2 regions of the Chromobacterium sp. FG89 genome follow, and region 2 is predicted to be linked to the other one. Evidence: riboswitches for the same ligand, from Rfam matches in the RefSeq annotation. Region 2 holds a riboswitch; the other holds the start of a gene.
The links. A riboswitch is a leader RNA that binds a small molecule or an ion and turns the genes downstream of it on or off. The one in region 2 is predicted to bind FMN.
Positions count from the first base shown of each region.

Region 1: another riboswitch for FMN. It lies ahead of ribB (3,4-dihydroxy-2-butanone-4-phosphate synthase); the one in region 2 lies ahead of ACODRW_RS10805 (class I SAM-dependent methyltransferase).

Region 1 covers NZ_JBMDIQ010000033.1:14,414-22,063, reverse strand. The annotation lists gene ACODRW_RS22585 (sigma 54-interacting transcriptional regulator) at 1-1,329, opposite strand, end outside; gene ACODRW_RS22580 (hypothetical protein) at 1,326-1,856, opposite strand; gene ACODRW_RS22575 (sensor histidine kinase) at 1,853-3,262, opposite strand; gene ribB (3,4-dihydroxy-2-butanone-4-phosphate synthase) at 3,315-3,974, opposite strand; FMN riboswitch at 4,100-4,246, opposite strand; gene ruvB (Holliday junction branch migration DNA helicase RuvB) at 4,335-5,369, shown strand; gene ACODRW_RS22560 (hypothetical protein) at 5,487-5,894, shown strand; gene ACODRW_RS22555 (ABC transporter substrate-binding protein) at 5,943-7,016, opposite strand; gene proB (glutamate 5-kinase) at 7,096-7,650, opposite strand, start outside.
Region 2 covers NZ_JBMDIQ010000009.1:26,690-34,339, forward strand. The annotation lists gene hrpA (ATP-dependent RNA helicase HrpA) at 1-2,596, opposite strand, end outside; gene ACODRW_RS10800 (YfeK family protein) at 2,694-3,059, opposite strand; FMN riboswitch at 3,143-3,305, shown strand; gene ACODRW_RS10805 (class I SAM-dependent methyltransferase) at 3,399-4,136, shown strand; gene ACODRW_RS10810 (N-formylglutamate amidohydrolase) at 4,330-5,085, shown strand; gene ACODRW_RS10815 (SpoIIE family protein phosphatase) at 5,095-6,306, opposite strand; gene ACODRW_RS10820 (hypothetical protein) at 6,507-7,052, shown strand; tRNA gene ACODRW_RS10825 (tRNA-Thr) at 7,098-7,173, shown strand; gene ACODRW_RS10830 (hypothetical protein) at 7,470-7,650, shown strand, end outside.

The DNA of each region.
Region 1 (7,650 bases), on a different contig from region 2:
CGGCGTCAGTTCGTGTTTTTGCAGCAAGCGGTAAAACTCGGTGCGGTTGCGGTCCGCCAGGCGCGCGGCGTCGCTGACATTGCCGCCGGTCAGCCGCAACAGGCGTTCCAGATAGTCGCGTTCGAATTGCCGCTTGGCTTCCGCCAGCGTTGGAATCGCGCTTTCTTCACTGGCGACGGCTTTCTGTACTTGCGCCAGCGTTACCAGAGAGCCGGTGGTCAGCACGCAACATTGTTCAACCACATTGGCCAATTGTCGGATATTGCCCGGCCAGGGCGCCGCGCTCAGGTATTCCAGCGCGTCGGCGGCGAAACCGCTGACGGCCTTTTGATAGCGGGTGGCGATTTTTTCCAGGAAATGCGCGGCCAGCAGAGGAATGTCTTCGCGGCGTTCCGCCAGCGGCGGCAGGCGCAGCGACACCACGTTCAGGCGGTAGAACAAATCCTCTCGGAAGCTGCCTTCCTGAATCAGCGCTTCCAGCTCGCGATGCGTGGCCGACACCAGACGGATATCCACCGGGGTCGCCCGCGTCGCGCCGACCGGACGCACCTCGCGCTCTTGCAGCACGCGCAGCAGTTTGACCTGCAGCGGCGGCGGCATATCGCCGATCTCGTCCAGGAACAGGGTGCCGCCGTCCGCCTGTTGGATCAGGCCGGTCTGGCGCGCGTTGGCGCCGGTGAACGAGCCTTTTTCATGGCCGAACAGCTCGCTTTCCAGCAGATTGTCCGGAATCGCCCCGCAGTTGACCGCGATGAAGGGCTGGCCGGCGCGCGGGCTGGCTAGGTGGATGGCCTTGGCCAGCACTTCCTTGCCGGTGCCGCTTTCGCCTCGCAGGAGCACGCTGGCGCCGGTGGCGGCGACCATGCGGGCCTCGGCCAGCAGTTCCTCCATCGCCGGGCTGCGGCTGACCAGGCCGGAGCGCCAGCCGGCCGCGGCCTGATCGACCGCGCGTCCGGGGCCCGCCAGCGATAGCCCTTGGGCCACCTTGTCCAGCAGCGCCTTGCCGTCGAAGGGTTTGACCAGATAGCCGAACACGCCGCGGCTGACCGCTTCCACGGCGTCCGGCACCGTGCCGTGGGCGGTCAGCAGAATCACCGGCATCGCGGGGTAGCGTTGGCGGACTTGTTCAAACAGCTCCAGACCATCCATGCCGGGCAGGCGCCAGTCCGTCAGCAGCAAGTCGGCGCGGCGGGCCGCCAGCGCGTTCAAGGCCGCTTCGGCGCTGTCCAGCGCTTCGACCTCGTAGCCGGCGGCGCCGAGGCGAAGGCCGAGCAAGCGCAACAGATCGGGATCGTCGTCCACCAAGACGATGCGGGCGATGGCGCTCATGGCTGGCCTCCTTTGGTTTTGCTGGGTTTCAGCTGGAGTTCGCGCTCGACTTCGCGCAAGGCGTTGAGCTTGCCGTTCAAGTCGTCGTAGCGTTTTTGCAGATCGCGGTTCTGCGCCTGCTGTCGTTCCAGCGCTTCCGCCAGCTTGCGTCTTTCCTGCAGCTGTTGAAGCGGCAGCCGCGCAAGACCCTGGCTGGCCGGGTCCAGATTATCGGTTTTGGCGAGCAGACTTTCCAATTGGGCCTGCAGTTTTTGCACATCGGCGCGGCTCTCCGCCGTCTGCGCCTGTTGCAGCAGAGTCAGCAAGCGGGCGCTGCCGCAGCTTTCCCTTCCGGCCAGGCTCAGCGCCTGGATTTCCCGCGTCTGGCTCAGCAGCAGCAGGATCTGGTTGGCGTCCGGGCAACGGATGATGGGCGCGGCGGGCACGGCGACCGGCTGGCCTTGATGAGCGCAGGCGCTCAGGGCCAGCAGGCCGCACAGCCAAAGCAGCCGGCGCGCGTTGAGAGCCCAAAAGCGAGATGTCTTCATGTCTTGTTCTCCGGTTCCGGCCACTGCAGGCGGAAGCAGGCGCCGGCCTGAGGTTTGGATTCCAGCGTCAGTTCGCCGCGCATCAATTGGGCGAAGCCGCGCGCCATCGCCAGGCCTAGCCCGGTGCCGGGCAGTTCGCCTGGCGGCGGCGAGCCGCTCCAGAACGGTTCGAAAATTTTTTCCCGATAGGCGTCCGGCACTCCGGGGCCTTGATCGCGGATTTCCAGCCAGACGCCGCCGGCGTCGCGGCCGTGGCGCAGGCTCAAGGCGCTGCCGGCGGGGCTGTGGCGGATGGCGTTGATCAATAGATTGTCCAGAATGGTTTCCACTTTGGAGCGGTCGCCGTTGACCCGATCCGCATCGCCCAGGACGTCGGCGGCAAGGCGTTTGGCCTGCAATAGCGGACGGCTGGCCTGCAGCCGCTCCGCAATCAGCGCCGGCAGATCGAAGGTTTCCACGGTCAGCGTCTCGGACAGCCATTGGCCGGCATCATAGCGCAATAAGGCTTCCACGCGCTGACGCAGGGTTTGCGCATTGTTTTGCAGGATGGCGACGATCTCCTGCTGCTGCGCGGACAGCTGTCCTATCACTTCTTCGCGCAGCAGCGCGGCGGCTTCGTGGATGGCGGCCAGCGGCGTTTTCAGCTCATGGGACGCTTGGCGGAAGAAACGGCCTTTCTGTTCTTCCAGCGCCGCCAGCCGGCGGTCTAGCTGGGCCAGCTCGCGCGCCAGACGCTGCAGGTCGGCGGGGCCGGACTGGCGCCAGTCCTGCAGCCGCGCCCCGTCGCTCATCCGCGCGATCTTGGCTTGCAGCTTGCGCAGCGGCCAGCTGATCAACAAGGTCATCGCCAGCGCCAGCGCCAGCGCGGAGGCCAGCGACAGCCAGGCCAGACGGTCGGCGGTACGGCGCATTTCCGTGATCGAGTCCTGCCATTGGCGCTGGCTTTGTTCCAGTTGGCGGTTGATCAATTGGCCTTGCGCGGTCAGGTGCAGGTCCAGCTGGCGGAACAAGCGGTCGCGTTGCGCGCCGGCGCGCGCCGGCAGGGCCTGGAGTTGCGGCTGGATCGCCAGAATGGCCCGGGCGCTGAGCGTCAACTCGTCGTCGTCGCCGCGTTGCAATTTGCGTTGCGCTAGCTCGATCTCCTGCCAGGCGCCGGCGGCGGTTTTGGCCAGCACGCGGTCTTTCAGGATTTGAGCCTGGCGGGTGGCGCGTTCGAATTGAATGGATTGCTCGCGCGACACGCGGTTGGCGTCCAGCCATTCCTTGGCTTGCTCCTGATGCGAGCGCAGCGTGGAGGCGGCGTGTCCCAGCTCGTTGCGCAGCTGGATCAGCACGGCCGAGGGCACGACGGCGACGATCAGAAAGCTGGCCAGCAACAGGCTGCGGAATGAAACGAAACGAAGCATGATGGGGTCGGCGTCGACGCCGCGGGCGCAGGCCCGCGGCTAAGGGCAAAGATCAAGCAGACAGCGGAGCGGCAGCTAAGTTCTGGCGGGAAATCCATTCAGCCAGTTCGGCCACGCTCAGAACGGGCAGCGCGTGCGTTTGAGCGTAGTCCGCGATTTGCGCGCCGCGCATCATGCTGCCGTCGGGGTTCATCAGCTCGCAGAGCACGCCGGCGGGCTGGAAGCCGGCCAGGCGCGCCAGTTCCACCGCGGCCTCGGTATGGCCTCGGCGGCTCAGCACACCGCCGGCGGCGGCCACCAGCGGGAAGACATGGCCGGGGCTGACCACGTCGCCCGCCTGCGCCTGCGGGTGGACGGCGGCCTGGATGGTGCGCACCCGGTCGGCGGCGGACACGCCGGTGGACACGCCCTGGGCGGCTTCTATGCTGACGGTGAAGGCGGTGCCGTAGCGGCTGCCGTTGCGTTGCGTCATCGGCGGCAATTGCAGTCGGGCGGCGTGCTCGGCGGTCAGGCACAGGCAGACGATGCCGCTGCAATCGCGGATTAGACGCGCCATTTCGGCCTCGCTCAGCGCGTCGGCGGCCAGGATCAGGTCGGCCTCGTTCTCGCGGTCGTGATCATCGGGAACGATGACTGGCAGGCCGCTGCGCAAGGCGTTCAGCGCCGCCTCTACGCGTTGGGACAAGATGTCGGGGTGTGTGGCGATACTCATGGAAACGGTCCTCGGGTCGTTTGAGAAACAGGTTCCAGGGCGTGAAAAGGGCCGGCGCAAGCCAACCCGCGCGCACTAGCGCGCAGCGAACACGCCGCGGCCGCGCGTAGCGCGGCAGGCGGCCATGTCGTCTTCTCTCATCCGGACTATTACCGTCGGCTCTGGCCTGTCACCAGATCTGCTGACCTTCCGCTGGGAAGCGGAAGCGCTCGCGGGCTCGATCTTGCGATCATACCGCCGGTGGGGAATTGCACCCCGCCCTGAAGACGTTGCGTTGGCCCGCGATGATGGGCGGGCCAGCGGCGATTATAGCGCGGTGGTAAGATTGGGCATTCGTTTTTTTGGCCGGCGGCTGACACCATGATTGAAACCGACAACCTGTACGGCGGCGCGCCCGAGCCGCGCATCGTCACCCAGCAAAGCCTGTCCAGCCAGGAGGAGGCGCTGGAGCGCGCCTTGCGGCCCAAGCAGCTGGACGAGTACGTCGGCCAGAAGAAGGCGCGCGAACAGCTGGAGATCTTCATCGAAGCGGCCAAGCGCCGCAGCGAAGCGCTGGACCACGTGCTGCTGTTCGGCCCGCCCGGCTTGGGCAAGACCACGCTGGCGCACATCGTCGCCCGCGAAATGGGGGTGAATTTGCGCCAGACCTCGGGGCCGGTGCTGGAGCGGGCGGGCGATCTGGCCGCCTTGCTGACCAATCTGGAGCCGCACGATGTGCTGTTCATCGACGAGATCCACCGGCTGAGCCCGGTGGTGGAGGAAATCCTCTATCCGGCGCTGGAGGATTATCAGATCGACATCATGATAGGCGAGGGGCCGGCGGCGCGTTCGGTCAAGATCGATCTGCCGCCGTTCACCCTGGTGGGAGCCACCACCCGCGCCGGCATGCTGACCAATCCGCTGCGCGACCGTTTCGGCATCGTCGCGCGGCTGGAGTTCTACAACGCGGAGGAACTGACCCGCATCGTCAGCCGTTCCGCCGGCTTGTTGAACGTCAAGCTGGCCGACGACGGCGCGTTCGAAGTGGCGCGCCGCAGCCGCGGCACGCCGCGCATCGCCAACCGGCTGCTGCGCCGGGTGCGGGATTACGCCGAGGTCCGGGCCGACGGGGTGGTCAGCGCCCAGGTGGCGGACGCCGCGCTGGCGATGCTGGACGTGGACCCGGCCGGCCTGGACGTCATGGACCGCAAACTGCTGCAGGCCATTCTGGAGAAGTTCTCCGGCGGGCCGGTGGGGCTGGACAACGTCGCGGCCGCCATCGGCGAATCCACCGACACCATAGAAGACGTGATCGAGCCCTTCCTGATTCAGCAAGGCTATCTGCAGCGCACTCCGCGCGGCCGGATGGCGACGGCGTTGGCCTATCAGCACTTTGGGCTGCCGTTGCGGGATTGACGCGCCGGCCGGCGCTGTCGCTTGCGCGCAGCAGCATGGCCATCCCTTGATCGCCGCCGCCGCCGCGCGGGCGTACAATGCCTGCTTTCACGCATTCCGCTGCGGCGGGGGATGATTATGTTCTACGCTTTGTTCGGCCTGACCTTGGCGGTGGCGATCGCCACTTCGATTTTCACCGCGCGCTTTTTCGATCCGGCGGTCAACAAGATTCTGGCGCGAGTCCTGGGACGGGATTTGACCGATGCCTGGCGCAAGTACATTTTCTTCGCCATCGTGGTCACCGGCGTGTCCGGCGGCGTGCGGCAGTGGGCGCTGGAGAAGTACCTGCCGCCGGCGGCGGGCAAGGGCAGCACGGTGATGGAGCTGACCGGCGAACGCTGGTTGCTGGAGCTGTTCAATACCTTCATCGACACCCTGCGCTCGATTGCCTGGGTGATGTTGTTGTTCTTCCTGTGCGCGATGCTGGCCTATGTGATCATGAAGGCGGTGGAGATGCGCAAAGGCGAGCAGGCCTCCGACGAATGAAAAAATCCCGGTCATGGACCGGGATTTTTCTTTGAAGCGCGGCGCGGCTCAGCGGCCGATCTTGATTTGCGACCACAAGCGGTTCAGATCGCGCCGGGATTTCACGTCCAGATCTTTCAGCGCCACGTATTTGCCCTTGGCCGGCTCCAGCATGATCACCGGATTGGCCTTGATCTGCGGTTTGAAGAAGGCCTCGGCCGCCTTGACCGGATTGGTTGCGCCGATCTGGTTGGAAATCTCGGCGGCGTTCTTGCCGTCCAGCATGAAATTGATGAAGCGGTGCGCCAGGTCCGGACGCGGGGCGTCCTTCAACACCACCATATTATCCACCGCCAGGATATTGCCTTCTTTCTGCGGCTGGTAAGCCAGCTTGAACGGGCGTTTGGCGTGCTGCGCGTCCTGCTGCGCCTGGAACAGATCGTTGGAATAGCCGTGTGCCACCCAGATATTGCCGACGGTCAGCTCTTTGATATAGCTCTGGTTGTTGAAGGCGGCCCAATAGGGCTTGGCTTTGCGGATCACGCCGGCCGCGGCCTTCCAGTCTGCTGGCTGGACGGAGTTGGCGTCCTTGCCCAGATAGAGCAGGGCGGCGGACATCAGTTCGCGCTGAGAATCCAGCACGGTGACTCTGCCCTTGATCTTGGCCAGCACCGCGGGATCGAAGATCAGCGCCCAGCTGTTGGCCTGCGGCAGCACGCCGGCTTTTTGCAACTGGGTTTCGTTGTAGCCTAGCAAGGTCAGCGACACCACGGTGGGCGCGGCCACCTTGTTGCCGGCGTCGAACGGCGCGTTCAAGTTCAGATAGCCGGCATTGAGGTTTTTCCAGTTGGGCAGCAGCGCCTTGTTCAGCGGCTGGGTCTTGCCCTGCTTGATCAGCGTGCTGACGGCGAAGGCGGTGGGAAACACCATGTCGTAGCCTTTGGCGCCGGCGGCCAGCTTGGCCAGCATTTCCTCGTTGTCCCCGTAATAGTCCTGCACCAGCCTGCATTTGCACGATTGTTCGAAACGCTTGGCGGTGTCTGCGGACAAGGCGTTGTTCCAGTTGTAGATATGGAGTACGTCCTCGGCCATTGCCGAGCCCCAAGTCAGAGCCAGAAGCGCCGAAAGGGCCAGCTTTTTCATACGCGTGAATCCTTAAGTTCAAAGAATGGGAGGGTAAAAAGGGAAGCGGAGCGAAGGCGTCGCGGCGCCTCCGCCTCCTTCACAGCGCGACCATATTGTCGCGATGGATCAGTTCAGGTTCGATCATATAGCCGAGCGCGGCCTCGATCTCGCGGGTGGGTTTTTGCATGATGGTGCGGGCTTCGCTGGAGCTGTAGTTGACCAGGCCGCGCGCCACTTCCTTGCCTTCCTGATCGACGCAGGCCACCGCCTCGCCGCGCAGGAAATCGCCTTCCACTGCGCAAACGCCGATAGGCAGCAGGCTGGTGCCGCGTTCCCGCACCGCCAGCGCCGCGCCGGCGTCCAGCACCAGACGGCCGGACAGCTTCAGATGATCCGCCAGCCATTGCTTGCGCGCCGCCATGCGGCTAGTGGGCGGCAGCAACTGGGTGCCGATGCCTTCGCCGTCCGCCAGGCGCGACAGCACTTGATGCTCGCGGCCGCAGGCGATCACGGTGGCCGCGCCGCTGCGCGCCGCGCGCTTGGCGGCGAGAATCTTGGTGATCATGCCGCCGGTGCCCACGCTGGAACCGGCGCCGCCGGCCATCTCTTCCAGCCGGGCCTCGCCGGCGACGGCTTCGTGGATGAATTCCGC
Region 2 (7,650 bases):
GGAACTGGTTTTCGGTGACATGTTGCGCGGCGTGGCGCATCAGTTCTTCGCGCGTCAGGTGCAAGAGCTTGGCTTCGGTCTTTTCCGCCTCCTTGCGCCAGGCCTCGAAGCTGGCGGCGTCCACCACCTCGGCCGGAATCCGTTCGCTGTAGAAGGCGAACAGCGCCTCTTCGTCCACCAGCACGTCCTGACGCCGCGCCTTGTGCTCCAGCTGCTCCACTTCGCGGATCAATTGCTGATTGCGCTGGAAGAAGGGCGCGTTGCTGACGTAGTCCATATTCACCAGCGCGCCGCGGATGAACAGCTCGCGCGCTTCTTCCGGCGCGATGCGGCCGTAGCTGACCGGCCGGCGCGGCACCAGGGTCAGGCCGTACAGGGTGACGCGTTCGCTGGCCACCACCTCGTCGCGGCTCTTCTCCCAGTGCGGGTCGAAGTAATGGTATTTGACCAGGTGCGGCGCCAGCTTTTCCACCCATTCCGGCTCGATCTTGGCCACGCAGCGGGCGTAGAGGCGGGTGGTTTCCACCAGTTCCGCCGCCACCAGCCATTTGGGCTTGGCCTTTTTCAGGCCGGAGCCGGGGAAGACGTGGAAGTTGACGCCGCGGGTGCCTTGGTAATCGTCGCCTTCCTGGTTTTTCATGCCCAGATTGCCGATCAGGCCGGTCACCAGCGCCTTGTGCAGGTTTTCATAAGCGACGGCGTCCAGCTGCTGGCGCTTTTTCTGCGTCATCTGCGCGTCCGGCTGCTCGGCGTCGGCGTGCGCCTGTTCGCGCTTGATCAGGCCCAGCTCGCCGGCGATGTCCGCCAGCTGCGCGTGCAGTTCGCGCCATTCGCGCAAGCGCAGATGGGACAGGAAGTGCTCGTGGCAGGTGTTGATCAGCAGACGGTTGGATTTCTTGTGCTTGAGCGCGTCGGAGAAGAAGTCCCACAGGTGCAGGAAGGACAGGAAGTCGGACTTCTCGTCGTTGAAGCGCGCCTGCGCGCGTTCGGCCGCCTCGCGCGCCTCGAACGGGCGTTCGCGCGGGTCTTGCACGCTCAAGGCGGCGGCGATGATCAGCACTTCGCGCACGCAGCCGAAGTCGCGGCCGGCCAGCAGCAGGCGGCCCACTTTCGGGTCCACCGGAATCCGCGCCAGCTCCTTGCCCACGCTGGTCAATTCCCCCTTGTCGTCCACCGCGCCCAGTTCGGTCAGCACCTGGTAACCATCGGCGATCAGCCGGCTGCTGGGCGCTTCGATGAAGGGGAAGGCGTCCACCTTGCCCAGCCGCAGCGCGGCCATGCGCAGGATGACCGCGGCCAGGTTGGAGCGGACGATTTCCGGATCGGTGAAGGCCGGACGCTGATTGAAGTCGTCCTCGCCGTACAGGCGCACGCAGATGCCGGCTTCGACGCGGCCGCAACGGCCGGCGCGCTGCCGCGCCGCCGCCTGGGAGATCTTCTCCACTTGCAGCTGTTCCACCTTGGCGCGCGGGCTGTAGCGGTTGATGCGCGCCTGCCCGGTGTCGATCACGTATTTGATGCCCGGCACCGTCAGCGAGGTTTCGGCCACATTGGTGGCCAGCACGATGCGGCGGCCGCCGGAGGGCTTGAAGATCTTTTGCTGGTCCTCGTTGGACAGGCGCGCGAACAAAGGCAGGATTTCGTAGCCGCGGATGCCGGATTTGCGCAGTTTTTCCGCGGTTTCGCGGATTTCGCGCTCGCCGGGCAGGAAGACCAGCATATCGCCCGGGCCCTGGCGCGACAGCTCGTCGACGGCGTCGACGATGGCGCCTTCCATCTCCACTTCGCGCTCGTCTTCGTCGCGCTGCGCCAGCGGCCGGTAACGCACTTCCACCGGATAGGTGCGGCCGGAGACTTCGATCACCGGCGCGCCGTCGAAATGGCGGGAGAAGCGGTCGGCGTCGATGGTGGCCGAGGTGATGATCACTTTCAGGTCCGGCCGGCGCGGCAGCAGCTGTTTCAGATAACCCAGCAGGAAGTCGATGTTGAGGCTGCGTTCATGCGCCTCGTCGATGATGATGGTGTCGTAGTTTTCCAGGTAACGGTCGGTCTGGGTTTCCGCCAGCATGATGCCGTCGGTCATCAGCTTGATCACCGATTTGTCCGACAGCTTGTCGGTGAAGCGCACCTTGAAGCCGACATGCTCGCCCAGCGTGGATTTCAGTTCCTGGGCGATGCGGCTGGCCACCGAGCGCGCGGCCAGCCGGCGCGGCTGGGTGTGGCCGATCAGGCCGTGCACGCCGCGGCCCAGCTCCAGGCAGATCTTGGGCAGCTGGGTGGTTTTGCCGGAGCCGGTTTCGCCGCAGATGATCACCACCTGATGGCCGTCGATGGCGGCTTTGATATCGGCCAGTTTCTGGTTGACCGGCAAGGCGTCGTCGAAATCGGGCTTGGGCAGATGGGCGCGGCGCGCGGCCACCTTGGCGGCGGAGCGCTCGATCTGCGTCTGGATGTCGGCCAGCTGCCTGTCCGCGGGCTGGTTTTTCTTCAGCCGCTCGGCGGCGTCGCTCAGTTTGCGGCGCAAGGCGTGGCGGTCGCGGATCAGGCAGGAGGGGAGGTCGGCCTTGAGTTGGGCCAGCAGCTGGGCAGCAGTCATCGGGAAAAGAACACTGGATTACAGGAAAGCGGCGATTATAACAGCTGCGTGGCGGTCCGGCAGGCCTGGATTGCCGGCCGGACGCCGGCGGAACGGCTTATTTGCGCTGGCGGTAGCGGCCCAGCTCCGCTTTCAGCCAGCCGGCGCTGGCCACCGGTTGCGCCGAGCCGCAACGCACCTGATAGGCCTTGCCGCTGATGCTGCTTTGGGTGGCCGCGCGCTCGATGAAGCTTTCCGCGTTGCTGACCCAGTCTTTTTTCAGCAGATACTGGTATTTGTCGTTTAGATGATCGCGGGCCTCTTTAGAGCCGTACCAACTGCCGTTGCGATTGAATTCGCAGCCGGATTGGGCCAGATAGTCCAATAGATGGTTGATCTCGTTCTTGGCGGCCGGGGTGGGCGCGGCGACGGCCGCGCCGGCGCTCAAACAAAAAAACAGCCAGATCGGCAGCTTCGGGGTCATGCTTCGCTCCATTGCAATTGGAATGCGCAGACTATGCGCGATGGGGCGGGGCTTGTCCAACTTCCGCGCCGCCTTTATGCTGTGCCGGTCTTCAGGGCGGGGTGAAATTCCCCACCGGCGGTATGTCGCGGCGAATGCCGGCGACGAGCCCGCGAGCGCCGCGCAGCCGTTTCCACGATGCGCGGGTCAGCAGATTCGGTGAGAAGCCGAAGCCGACGGTGAGAGTCCGGATGAGAGAAGACGCGCGCCAGGCCGTGAGAGCCCGGCGCGCTTTTGCGCGTCGGCATGGCCGCGCGCCGCCCTGGGGCGCTTTCCTTAGATTTTTTACGGAGCTTCCCAATGCAGCAAAACATCTACGACCATCCGGTCTTTTTCTCCCAATACCAAGCCTTGCGCGACAGCGACACCGGGCTGAACGGCGTGCTGGAGCAGCCCGCCTTGCGCGACGCGCTGCCGCCGCTGGCCGGCATCGACATCCTGGACCTGGGGTGCGGTTTCGGCGATTTCGCCCGCTGGGCGCGCGGCGAGGGCGCGGCCAGCGTCACCGCGGTGGATTTGTCCGAGCGCATGCTGGAACAGGCGCGAGCGCGCACTCAGGATCCCGCCATTCAATACCGCTGCGCGGGCATCGAGGATTTTCAGCCTCCGGCCGCCGCCTATGATCTGGCCGTGTCCTCGCTGGCCCTGCACTATGTGGAGGATTACGCGGCGGCGGCGGCGCGCGTGTTCGCCGCGCTGCGGCCCGGCGGCGTGTTCGCGCTGACGGTGGAGCACCCGATTTGCACGGCCAGCCCTCAGGGCTGGGCGCTGGACGCGGCGGGCGAGCCATCGCACTGGACGCTGGACGCCTACTTTCAGCAAGATGCGCGCGCAAGCCGCTGGTTCGTCGACGGCGTGATCAAGCATCACCGCACGGTGGAAAGCTATGTGAAAGGCTTGCTGGACGCCGGCTTCCAATTGCTTCACCTGGGCGAGCCCGCGCCGGACCCGCAGACCCTGGCGCATCGGGACGGTTTGCGGCCGCACGCGCGCCGTCCGGCCCTGCTGCTGCTCTCCGCGCGAAAGCCGGCGCGTTAGCGCGGCCTTGCCGGACTGGCCCGAACCTGTTCAAAGTCTCGCGCAAGTCGCGGCAAGGCGAAAACGGCTGAAAAACGGCATGGCTGTTTTCAACGCCGTATCGCCGACGCGTAGCAGATCGCAAACAGGTTCTTAGAACCAAGCCGCGCATGCCCGGTCCAGCAATGATCGGGCAAGAATCAGGAGGAGGGCGATGAGAAGCGGATGGGTAGCGGGGATTCTGATTCTGGCCTTATCGACGGCGCCCGCCGTCGGCAAGACCCCGCCGGAACGGGCCGTCATCGAACCGGCCCACATCGTCGAGGCCATCAAGCTGCAGCAGGAGGCGGACGCCGCCAAGGACAGGCCGCCGCAAAACGGCGAGCCGTGGTTTACCGTATTGGAGGGCAAGCGTCCCATCATCGTCACCGCGCCGCACGCCACCAGCCCGTTCCGCGACGGGCAATACCGTTTCTCCGACGGCGGCGGCACCGCGGCCTTGGCGGCGATGCTGCACCAACTGGCCGGCGCCACCGCGATCTACACCACCCGCGCCTCGCCGTCTGATCCCAATTACGAAGACGACAACGCCTTCAAACGCAAGCTGGCGGCTTTGATCGCCGATCAGCGCCCCTTGCTGGTGCTGGACCTGCACGGCAGCCATCCCTACCGGCCTTACGATGTGGACTTCGGCACCTTGAACGGGGCTTCGCTCCTGGGCAAGCCCTGGCTGCAACAGCGGCTGGAGCAGCGTTTGCGAGGGCAGGGCGTACTCAATGTCTCCGACAACTACTTCGCCGCGTCCAAGCATCAGACCATCGCCAAATTCGCTTCGCGGCTGGGCGTGCCCGCCATTCAGTTGGAAATCAGCAGCACCTGGCTCACGCCCTCGGACGGGAATCTGGCCGCGCATCGTTTCTCCCAGCTTTTGCAGGCGCTGGTGCGCTATGTGAGAGAGGTGGAGGACTAGGCGCGGCGCTCAGGCGTCGTGCCAGCGGGAGCGGTTTGGCACGGCGCAGCCGATATCGGCCTCAGGCTGGTTTGGGACCGATGGCGAATGCACCACCAGCAAGGACGCGTCGTCCAAGATGGCTTCGTTCTGGCGGTGGCGCTGCAGCGCCTGCAATACGGTATTGCCGATCCGTCCGGGCCAGCCGGCTTCCACCGCCTTGATCACGCCTTCCAGGCCAAACATCTGGCCATTGTCCGCCTGGGCCTCGGTAATGCCGTCCGAGCAGACGACCAGCGCATGCTCCGGCTTCAACATGCTGGTTTCCAGCGAACGGTCGAACTGTCTAGCCGCCAAAATGCCCAGGGGCGGGTGCTCGGAACGGAATTGCTTGACCTTGCGCCCTTGCGGATCAAACATCAGCGCGCAGGGAATGCCGCCGTTCCAGACCTGCACGGACTGCGCGGCCGCGTCGATTCCGATGAGGATGCCGGCGACGAAGCGCCCGGAGGGCAGCAGGCGGTGCAGTTTGTCGTTGATGGCCGCCGCGATGTCGCCCAAGGCCGCTTGCGCCTGAGCCAGTTCGTAAAAGCACTCCACTGCCGGGATGGCGCTGATGGCCGCGGTCAGGCCGTGTCCGGTGCAATCGGCCAGCATCAGGTATTCCCGATCTGCCCCGCGGGCATAGCAGACCAGATCGCCGTTGAACTGGGAAGCCGGCCGCAAATGACGCCAGACATGGGCCGGCAGTTCCAGTTGTTGCCGATTCAGCCGCTCGATCAGCTCCAAGGCGTAGCTTTGTTCGCGCTCATTGTTCTGGAAGTAGCGCTCCAGGCGCACCGCGTCCTGGTTGATCTGCCGCTGCATTTGGGCGATGCGCAAAAATACCTGGATCTTGGCCGTCAGCAGGTCCGGGCTGACCGGTTTGGTCAGATAGTCGTCGCCGCCGGCCTTGAGGCCTTCGATCAGATCTTGCTGCTGGCTCAGGCCGGTCAGGAAGATGATGGGCACCCAGTGTTCTCCGAACAGGGTCCGCAGCTCCATCGTGGCCTGCAGCCCGTTCATCACCGGCATGATGATGTCCATCAGGATCAAGTCGTAGCCGACTGTCTTACACATGGCGACGGCCTCCCGGCCATTGCCGGCGAGATCGCATTGATAGCCCAGGTCTTCAACGAAGGTGCGGACCATCAGGCTATTGGTGGCGCTGTCGTCCACCAGCAAAATTTTGGGCTGGGGCATGCTGTTTCCATTACGTGTCAGGAAAGGGAAGCGAGCGGCGCAAACGAGCGCAAAGGCAATTACATTGGCATTGCACTGTGGGTATAGCATATGTGAGGCGGCGATGGCGCACTGCGGCAATAAAAATCAGTCCGCGCGGCGGATTGGACTTTGCCCGCCGTCGTCAATTTCCGCCAGGGCGCGGGAAACCCCGTGCTAGTATGCGGGTTTTGGCGGCGCAAAGCGCGGCCCGTTTCATCCCAGAGAGCATTAGACCCCCGATCATGAAATTCGCGACGCACACCATTGCGCTGGCCTTGAGCCTGGCGTTGATCAGCCCGGCCAGCCTGGCCGAACCCGAAGACATGCCTTTGCCCGGCGACGTGCAGATGGCGCCGGCGAGCAAGCCCGCGCGCAAGGCCGCGCCGGCCAAAACCGTTCAGGCGGCGGAACCGGCGCGCGCCAAAGAGCAAGCCAAGCCTGCTCGCCAGGCCAAAGGCAAGGCCAAGGCGAAATCCTCGAAGCAGGGCAAGCGTCAGGCCAAGGCCATTAGCGCCAAGCAGACGCGTCACGGCAAGGCGGCGGCCAAGCCGGCGACAAAAAAATCGACCGTCAAAAAATCGACGGCCAAAAAGCCGCGTCACGCAGCCAAAACCGCAAAGCGCGCGCCGCAGGCCAAGGCGCCCGCTAAAAAAATCAGCAAAAACAAAAAGGTAGGCAAAAGCGTGAAGAAGGCGCATAAAAAAGCGCCGAAAAAGACGCGCTGACGGCTTGCCAAAGCCATTGAGGCAAGACATAATACGCCTCTCTTCGCCGGTGTAGCTCAGTTGGTAGAGCACCTGACTTGTAATCAGGGGGTCGCGAGTTCGATTCCTGCCGCCGGCACCAATAAAATCAAGGGCTTATAGAGTTTTCTCTATAAGCCCTTGGTGCGTTTTAGGGGAGTGCCGGCCACGTTGGCTGATATTTCCCACTGCGCCAAAATATCGCCGCCCCGCCGCTTCGCGCATTGTTACGCTTTTCCCCATACTTCTTTAGCCAAGAATCGTCATCATCCCTATAAACCGTCATAAAGCATTGTTTCTGTAGAAAAAATACTTTAGTCGGCTACTTATTGATGTAACGGCGACATTAATCGGCACGCCAATCGTTAATTTGACTCACCCCTTATGGGAGACTGACAAATGACTGGAGATGGCAATTTCCTCACTCCGGAAGGAATGAGAGTCGATATCGAAACAAGCGCGGCCGAAACGCTGAGAATTCTGAATCAGAACTTTCCATGGGCGCCGAACTTGCAGTTCGACCTTATGGCTTTTAGAGAGTGCTGGAATTTTGCAACGGCAAGAATTGGCTGGCTGTGGT